4 regions of the Streptomyces sp. WZ-12 genome follow, and region 1 is predicted to be linked to each of the others. Evidence: riboswitches for the same ligand, from Rfam matches in the RefSeq annotation. Region 1 holds a riboswitch; each other region holds the start of a gene.
The links. A riboswitch is a leader RNA that binds a small molecule or an ion and turns the genes downstream of it on or off. The one in region 1 is predicted to bind cobalamin.
Positions count from the first base shown of each region.

Region 2: it holds a riboswitch for cobalamin, as region 1 does, so the genes downstream of both, PV796_RS38940 (CoA-acylating methylmalonate-semialdehyde dehydrogenase) here and metE (5-methyltetrahydropteroyltriglutamate--homocysteine S-methyltransferase) in region 1, are expected to answer to the same signal.
Region 3: it holds a riboswitch for cobalamin, as region 1 does, so the genes downstream of both, PV796_RS28915 (cobalamin biosynthesis protein) here and metE (5-methyltetrahydropteroyltriglutamate--homocysteine S-methyltransferase) in region 1, are expected to answer to the same signal.
Region 4: it holds a riboswitch for cobalamin, as region 1 does, so the genes downstream of both, PV796_RS13915 (ribonucleoside-diphosphate reductase subunit alpha) here and metE (5-methyltetrahydropteroyltriglutamate--homocysteine S-methyltransferase) in region 1, are expected to answer to the same signal.

Region 1 is NZ_CP118574.1:1,696,240-1,698,431, reverse strand. Features, by position in the region: gene metE (5-methyltetrahydropteroyltriglutamate--homocysteine S-methyltransferase) at 1-1,162, opposite strand, end outside; cobalamin riboswitch at 1,373-1,592, opposite strand; gene PV796_RS07255 (metal-dependent hydrolase) at 1,807-2,192, shown strand, end outside.
Region 2 is NZ_CP118574.1:8,861,973-8,864,164, forward strand. Features, by position in the region: gene PV796_RS38935 (ABC transporter ATP-binding protein) at 1-677, shown strand, start outside; cobalamin riboswitch at 766-939, shown strand; gene PV796_RS38940 (CoA-acylating methylmalonate-semialdehyde dehydrogenase) at 1,155-2,192, shown strand, end outside.
Region 3 is NZ_CP118574.1:6,685,329-6,687,520, reverse strand. Features, by position in the region: gene PV796_RS28920 (hypothetical protein) at 1-222, shown strand, start outside; cobalamin riboswitch at 555-687, shown strand; gene PV796_RS28915 (cobalamin biosynthesis protein) at 818-1,795, shown strand; gene PV796_RS28910 (cobyric acid synthase) at 1,792-2,192, shown strand, end outside.
Region 4 is NZ_CP118574.1:3,326,881-3,329,072, forward strand. Features, by position in the region: gene PV796_RS13910 (GNAT family N-acetyltransferase) at 489-998, shown strand; cobalamin riboswitch at 1,103-1,252, shown strand; gene PV796_RS13915 (ribonucleoside-diphosphate reductase subunit alpha) at 1,417-2,192, shown strand, end outside.

The DNA.
Region 1 (2,192 bases):
CGGCCAGTTCGCTGGCGATGGCGTCGGTACCGCGGGTCAGGCCCTTGGCGAGGGTGACGAGCTCGGCGGTCTTCTGGCGGGCGAAGGCGAGCCAGCGCCGGATCTGCGGCTCGATGTCCCGCTCCAGCGACGCGTCGAGCGGGACGTGCAGCAGCGAGCAGGAGGCGGCCACGTCGACCCGGTCGGCCAGCCCCAGCAGGGTGCCGAGCACGGACAGCGACCGCTCCAGGTCGTTCACCCAGATGTTGCGGCCGTTGACGACGCCGGCGACCAGGCGCTTGCCGGGCAGGCCGCCGACGGCGGCGAGGGCGTCGAGGTTGCCGGCGGCCGCCTCCGTGAAGTCCAGCGCGAGCCCGTCGACCGGGGCCTTGGCCAGCACCGGGAGGGCGTCGCCGAGCCGGTCGAAGTACGAGGCGACCAGCAGCCTGGGCCGGTCGGCGAGGGCGCCCAGGGAGCGGTAGGCGCGCTCCGCGGCGTCCAGTTGAGCCGGGGTGCGGTCCTGGACCAGGGCGGGCTCATCGAGCTGCACCCACTCCGCGCCGGCCGCGCGCAGGTCCGCGAGGACCTCGGCGTACACCGGCAGCAGTCGGTCGAGGAGGGTGAGCGGGTCGAAACCCTCGGCCACGCCGGGGGCCGGCTTGGCGAGCAGGAGGTAGCTGACCGGGCCGAGGAGGACCGGCCGGGCGGTCAGGCCCAGGGCGAGGGCCTCCTCGAATTCCGTGACCTGCTGGGTGGAGTCGGCCGAGAAGACGGTGTCCGGACCCAACTCGGGGACCAGGTAGTGGTAGTTGGTGTCGAACCACTTGGTCATCTCCAGGGGCGCGGCGTCCTGGGTGCCGCGGGCCATGGCGAAGTAGCCGTCCAGGGGGTCGGCGGCGACGGCCGCGCGGTGGCGCTCGGGGACCGCGCCGACCATGACGCTGGCGTCCAGGACGTGGTCGTAGTACGAGAAGTCGCCCGTCGGGACCTCGTCGATGCCGGCCCCGGCCAGCTCCTGCCAGGTGGTGCGGCGCAGTTCCGCGGCGGTGGCGCGCAGCGCGTCCGCGGTGACCCGGCCCTTCCAGTAGCCCTCGACGGCCTTCTTCAGTTCCCGGTGCCGGCCCTGGCGCGGGTAGCCGTACACGGTGGCCCGTGCTGCCGCGGCTGCGGACTTGGTGGTCACGGAGATCTCCTTCGCGAGATGAATCCCTGAGATCCCGGGGACGGGACGAGAGCGCGAAGGGTGACGGGACGCACCGGACGCGGCGACCCGTATGGCGCGGCGCAGGCCACGGCGCGCGACACGGGCACCGTCTGGTGCCTGCTCCCCGGGCAGTGTCCGGGGTGCTCCCGACCCGCCCTCGAAGGTCACCGGGATACCGCGCACGGGTCGTCCGCACGCGGGCAGTTGGCAGGTCTTCGGACTCGCGGGCGCGCCTCGTGTCGTACGAGGCTCCTAGTGGCCGTCGCTTCCCAGACCCGGGTGGGTCCAGTGCGTATGACGGCGGTCGTTCCCGCTCACCGCTGCGGGGCAGTCCCGGATTCTCACCGGGTTCCCTCTTGCGACGCCTCCCGCCTGGCGGACGGGGCGAACCAGCTGCACCGGTCACCTTACGGGGCGGGGCCGCGGCGCGCCGGATGTCGTCCAGTATGCGGATGGTGAGATGGGACAAGTGCCCGTCGGGATTGAACGGGGCGGGGAGGGGTAACGACCCGCGGTCGCGCTTCGCCGCCCTGTGGCGCCACCGCCGTGATCGCGCTGGTACCGTCTCCGCCGTGGCTGAGGGCGCGTCAACGACGCGCCACATACGGGGAGGACGACGCACCATGATGGGTCATTCGCATGCGGTGAGCGGCGCGCTGCTCTTCGCGGGCACCACGCCGTTCCTGCCACCGCTGCTGATGCACACCCATCTGATGCCCCAGGAAATCCTGATGGGCACCGTGCTGTGCGCTGGCGCCGCGCTCCTGCCCGACCTGGACCACCACGACGGCACCATCGCCAACTTCCTCGGCCCGGTGTCCAAGATCCTGTGCCGGTTCGTGGCCTGGATCTCCGGCGGGCACCGCCACGCCACCCACTCGCTGTTCTTCGTGGTGCTGATGACCTTCGGTAGCTGGGCCGGTGTGACGTACCTGGGCCGACCCTTCACCCTGGGCATGACCTTCTTCCTGCTGGCCCTCGCCGTGCGCGCGCTCAACCTCTGCCCGCC
Region 2 (2,192 bases), 7.2 Mb from region 1:
AAGTGGTCGGGCTGGTCGGTCCGAACGGGGCCGGCAAGTCCACCCTGCTGCGCACCTGTTACCGGGCCCTGCGGCCGAGCTCCGGCCGCGTCCTGCTCGACGGCACGGACATCCGACACCTGCCGGCCCGCCAAGTCGCCCGCACGCTCGCCGCGGTGCTCCAGGAGATGCCCGCCGACTTCGGCCTGACCGCCCGGGACGTGGTGGCGATGGGGCGCGCCCCCTACCGCCGGGCGTTCCAGGCGGACGGCCGGAACGACACCGAGGCCGTCGGCTCCGCGCTGGCATCGCTGGGCGTGGCCGAACTGGCCGACCGGCGCTTCGACCGGCTCTCCGGCGGCGAGAAGCAACGGGTGCTGATCGCCCGGGCATTGGCCCAACAACCGTCGGTCATGGTGCTCGACGAGCCGACCAACCACCTGGACCTGCGCCACCAACTCGACGCCCTGCGACTGGTCCGGGCGCTCGGCGTCACGGCCGTCATTGCGGTCCACGACCTCAACCTCGCCGCGGCCTTCTGCGACCGCGTCTGCGTCCTCGACCAGGGCCGACTGCTCGCCGACGGCGCCCCGGAGGCCGTACTGACCGAGGAGTTGATCGCCGAGGTCTACGGCGTGCGGACGGAGGTCAGCATGCACCCGGTGAAGGGCAAGCCGAACATCGTCGTGCTGCCCTGACGGGCGCCCGCCCCGGCCCCCTGCCCGCGGCCAGGCAGGGGGCCGGTGTGCGGTCAGGGGTAGATTTACTAGGACGTCCAACTATATATTCGAGAGCGAGGCCCACGGTGCAGGGAAGCCGGTGCGAATCCGGCACGGTCCCGCCACTGTTACCGGGGAGCACGCCGTCGAGCAGTACGCCACTGACGTGTAAGAGGTCGGGAAGGCGGGCGGCGCGCGCCGATCCGGAAGTCAGGATACCGGCCGTGGGGCGTTCCGTGTTGTCCACGAGGATGGAGCAGACACGCATGGCACCGGTGCGTACCCGCGAGCCTGGTCAACCGCCCGGACGGGCGGGGAGGACCGCCTCCGCGGCCCCCGCCGCCTGAGCGGTCCTTCCGCCTTGCGCGATCCCGCGTCCCCACGGCCCGCCCGCCACCGCGCGCGGCGCGGCCCGGCGCGCCATCCCCGGATCCCACCTGACGAGAGCAGGCAACCATGGTCCGTGCACACACTCCCCAACCCGCCCGCGAACTCACCCACTTCATCGGCGGCAAGCCCACCCCGGGAACCTCGGGCGCCCACGGCGACGTCTACGACCCCAACACCGGCGAGGTCCAGGCACGCGTCCCGCTGGCCACCCGCGGCGAGACCGAGGCCGTCATCGCCGACGCGACCGAGGCCCAACGCGCCTGGGGCGAGTGGAACCCCCAACGCCGGGCCCGGGTCCTCCTGCGCTTCCTCCAACTCGCCGAGCGCGACAAGGACTCCCTGGCCCGCCTGCTCTCCTCCGAGCACGGCAAGACCATCCCCGACGCCCACGGCGACCTCCAACGCGGCCTGGACGTCGTGGAGTTCGCAGCCGGCATCCCGCACCTGCTCAAGGGCGAGTTCAGCGACAACGCCGGCACCGGCATCGACGTGCACTCGCTGCGCTCGCCGATCGGCGTGGCCGCCGGGATCACCCCCTTCAACTTCCCCGCGATGATCCCCCTTTGGCAGGCCGCCCCCGCCCTGGCCTGCGGAAACGCCTTCATCCTCAAGCCCTCCGAGCGCGCCCCCTCGGTCCCGCACCGGATCGCCGAACTGTTCCTGGAAGCGGGCCTGCCGCCCGGTGTGCTCAACGTCGTCAACGGCGGCAAGGAAACCGTCGACACCCTGCTGACCGACCCCCGCGTCGGGGCGCTCGGCTTCGTCGGCTCCACCCCGATCGCCGCCCACGTCTACGCCACCGCCGCCGCCCACGGCAAGCGCGCCCAGTGCTTCGGCGGCGCCAAGAACCACCTGATCGTCATGCCCGACGCCGACCTCGACCAGGCCGTGGACGCCCTCATCGGCGCCGGCTACGGCTCCGCCGGCGAACGCTGCATGGCCGTCTCGGTCGCCGTACCCGTCGGCGCGGACACTGCCGACGCCCTGGTCGCACGACTGACGGAACGCATCGCCCAACTCCGCGTCGGCCGCAGCGACGACCCGGACGCCGACTTCGGGCCGCTGGTCGGCCGGGACGCCGTCGACCGGGTGCGCTCCTACGTC
Region 3 (2,192 bases), 5.0 Mb from region 1:
GCAGCTCTCGGCCAGGTCTTCGGCGTCACGCTCGTGGTGACGGTGGGAATCGTGGGCCTGTTCACCGTCGGCATCGTGGGCACCTCCCGCAAGCCGGCCGCGCCCGGCGACGCGGCGGCCGCCACGGCACCGGGCGCGGGGGCGCGCGCCGGGGCGCTGGCGGCGTTCGCGCTCTGCGCGCTGGCGGTGGCGTACGGGATCTATCTGATCGTCGCCGCCTGACGGTTGGCCGGCCGCGGGCCGGCAGCAGTGGACGGGGCGCCCGGAGGGCGCGGCACCAGCCGCGGCCGCCGGGCGCCCCGTTGGCGTGCGATGCGGGCGACCACCGGGCTGTCGCGCCGCCGGTCGTCGCGAAGGCCCGTTCCGCAGGCCGGAGTTCGGGGCGGGCGGCGCGCGGGTGCGCGGGACGGGCGCGGTGGGATGGCGGGCGGGCGCCGGCGGCGGCCCTGTGGTCTTGGACACAGGGCGGGCGGTGGGGCTGCGTCGCAGGTCAAGGGCGAGTTGACGGGCGTGGCGGGGCGTGGTGGACTGCCGGGGCCAATCGGCGACAGCAGAGGAAGTCCGGTGCGAATCCGGCGCGGTCCCGCCACTGTCACCGGGGAGCGCTCCTCCAACGAGGGCCACGGCCCGTACGCCACGTACGGGCGGGAAGGCCGGGGGACGCGCCGATCCGGGAGCCAGGAGACTCTGGTCGCCGTCGCGTCGAGCCAGGGCGAGGACCCTGAGTGAGGACATACCACCATGCCCGGCTGCCCATCGAGAGCCTCATCGCCCGCTGCCGCAGGGCCCGTTCGGTGTCTGACGGCGGCCTGATCCGGTGCGCGGCGAACACGCGGCATACGCGTGCGGCGCGGCCCTCGGCTTCCTCGGTGATCTGATCGCGGCGGATCCGCGGCGCGGTCATCCGGTGGCCGCGTTCGGCCGGGCCGCGGGCGCCCTCGAACGTCGGCTGTGGCGCGACCACCGTGGTCACGGCGCGGCCCACGCCGTGGTGTGCGCGGGCGGCGCGGCCGCCGGCGCCGCGCTGTTGGAACGCGCCGTGCGCCACCACCCGGGCGCCCGGGCCGCGTTGACCGCGGCCGCGGTGTGGGCGGTGCTGGGCGGCACCTCGTTGGGCCGGGAGGCGCGCGCCGTGGGCGGCGCGCTGGACGTCGGCGATCTGGACGTGGCGCGGGAGCGGTTGCCGCATCTGTGCGGGCGCGACCCGCAGGCGTTGGACGGGCCGCAGCTGGCCCGTGCGGTGGTGGAGTCGGTCGCCGAGAACACCTCCGACGCGGTGGTGGGCGCCCTGGTGTGGGGCGCGCTGGGCGGGGTGCCCGGACTGGTGGCGTTCCGGGCGGTGAACACCCTGGACGCGATGGTGGGTCACAAGTCGCCGCGCTATTGGCGGTTCGGCTGGGCCGCGGCCCGGCTCGACGACGTCGCCGGCTGGCCCGGCTCCCGGCTGACCGCGGCGCTGACGGTCCTCGCCGGGCCGGACCGGCGCGGTGCGCTGCGGGCCTGGCGGGCGGACGGCGGGGCCCATCCGAGCCCCAACGCGGGCCCGGTGGAAGCCTCGTTCGCCGGTGCGCTGGGCATCCGGCTGGGCGGCACGCTGGCGTACGGCGGGCGGGTGGAGCACCGGCCGGTGCTCAACGGCGGGGCGCGGCCCCCGGAGGTCTCCGACGTGGAGCGGGCGGTGCGGCTCTCCCGGCGGGTGAGCGCGCTGGCGCTGGGCGTGACGGTGGCGGGACGGTTGGCGGCGGGTGCCGTGCGGCGCCGCCGGGTGAACGGGAACGGGAGGCTGTCCCGGTGAACGGGCGCGAGAAGACGGCCGGTGGGCTGCTGGTGGCCGGGACGACGTCCGACGCCGGCAAGAGCGTGGTGACGGCCGGCATCTGCCGCTGGTTGGCGCGGCGGGGCGTCAAGGTGGCGCCGTTCAAGGCGCAGAACATGTCGCTGAACTCGTTCGTGACCCGGGAGGGCGCGGAGATCGGCCGGGCGCAGGCGATGCAGGCGGCCGCGGCCCGGGTGGAGCCGACCGCGCTGATGAACCCGGTGCTGCTCAAGCCGGGCAGCGACCGCAGCAGCCAGGTGGTGCTGTTGGGGAAGCCGGTGGGCGAGTTGAGCGCGCGTGGCTACCACGACGGGCGGCAGGAGCAGTTGCTCGGGACCGTGACCGACTGCCTGGCAGAGCTGCGGCGCACCCATGA
Region 4 (2,192 bases), 1.6 Mb from region 1:
TTCCTGACGAACGCGACGGCCCTCGCTCGTGTGCGGCTCAGCGACCTCGTGAGGTCATTCACGAAGGCGTCACAGGGCACGAGCGAGCCGTCCGGACGGAGGCGACCGTTTCGGTGTGGCTCCGTCTTCAGTCCCTGGTTCGGGTCCAGGAAGAGCTCGGGCCGGTGCTGCAGGCAGATGCGCAGCAACCACTGGATGATCCGTCCGTGATCCCCGTCCGGCATGGGCTTGCTCTTGCACCTTCCCGTTGATGAGCTCCCACCGCGCTTCTTCTTCCAAGCGACTGAGTATCCGGGCGGCCTCTTCGAAGTCGGCCGTGCTGGTGTGCGGCCGATCGGCGAGCGCGGTCATGGAACCTCCTCCTTATGCCATCCACCGGGCAGAGCAGGGAACATGGAACCGACGGTAGCCGAGCCCACTGACAGTCAATACGTGATCACCATCGGCGAACGCGCCCGCTGCGCCCCACAGTTCCCCACACTGGCTCCATGGACATCACGATCAGGCCCATACGCCAGGCGGAGTTCGAGACGGTCGGGGAGTTGGTGGTGGAGGTGTATCTGGCCGACGGGCTGCTGAGCGGGGCGGACGATCCGTATGCGGCGGTGTTGCGGCGGGTGGCGCACCGGGCCGAGCACGCCGAGATATGGGTGGCCGTGGATGGGAAGAACGGCGCGGGCGGCGCGGTTGTGGGTGCTGTGACATTCGCCGCGTACGGCAGCCCGTACGCGGAGTTGGCCGGGCCCGGCGAGGGCGAGTTCCGGATGCTGGCGGTCCGCGGCGAGGGGCGCGGGCGCGGCGTCGGAGAGGCGCTGGTCCGGGCCTGCCTTGAGCGGGCCCGGGGGCTCGGGCTGCGCGCCATGGTGCTGTCGAGCCAGCGGCACCTGCTGCCGGCGCACCGGCTCTACCGGCGGCTGGGGTTCGCGCGGGCTGCCGGGCGGGACTGGGACCCGGTGCCGGGCGTGCGCCTGTGGGCGTTTGCTCGGGAGCTGGCCTGACGGCTTGTTTCCGGCCCCGCACAGGCGGTGCGGCCGTTCGCACACGCGTAGGGATGCCATGCGGTGCGACACAAGATGTGGGGGTGCGTGCGGGGAGCAACACAAGATGTATGCTCTTCCTCGCTGTCGCCGCAGGGGAATCCGGTGCGAATCCGGAACTGTCCCGCAACGGTATGAGAGCGCAGGATACGGCCAGTTTCTGGGGGTCCTACGCGCTCACGAGTCCGAAGACCTGCCGATGGTACGTCCGCACCGCCACTGGTGCGGCGTCGAGACGTCCGGGCCCCGAGGGATGGGTTGGTGGACGGAGCGCGGCCGGCCCCGCGCACCCCCGGTTCGCCGCGGGGTGCCCCCTTGTCCGCCCGCGCGCCGCCCCTGCTGCGCCCTCCGGCCCCCGCCGAGTGAGGGAGAGCATCAGGTGACCATCGCGCCAACGGAGCCCGCGTCAGACGCCGAGGTCGTACAGCCCGCGGTGGCCGCGCCCCCCGTGGCCGAAGACGGCCCGGGTGTCGCCCTGCTGCGCACGCTGACCGAGCTGACCGCGGACCTGACCGCCACCGACCCGGGCAAGGTGGCCGCCGCCGCGCTCCGCGGCCGCCACCCCGGCTCCGACGAGGCCGAGTTGCGGTCCCTGGCCACCGAGGCCGCGGCCGGGCTGATCGGCGACGAGCCGCAGTACTCCAAGCTGGCCGCGCGCCTGCTCACCCTCGCCATCGCCGAGGAGGCCGCCGGCCAGGGCGCCACGTCCTTCTCCGCCTCGATCGCGGTCGGCCACCGGGAGGGACTGATCGCGGACGCCACCGCGGAGTTCGTCGCCGCGCACGCCGAGCGCCTGGACGCCCTGGTGGACGGGGCGTTGGCCGACGGCGCGGACGACCGCTTCGGGTACTTCGGGCTGCGCACCCTCCAGTCGCGCTACCTGCTGCGCCACCCCACCACCCGCAACGTGGTCGAGACGCCCCAGCACTTCCTGCTGCGGGTCGCCTGCGGCCTGGCCGAGGACGCCTCCGAGCGGGCGCTGGCGGACGTCGCCGAGCTGTACCGGATGACCAGCACGCTCTCCTACCTGCCGTCCTCCCCCACGCTGTTCAACTCCGGCACCCGGCACCCGCAGATGTCCTCCTGCTACCTGCTGGACTCCCCGCTGGACGAGCTGGACTCCATCTACGACCGCTACCACCAGGTGGCCCGGCT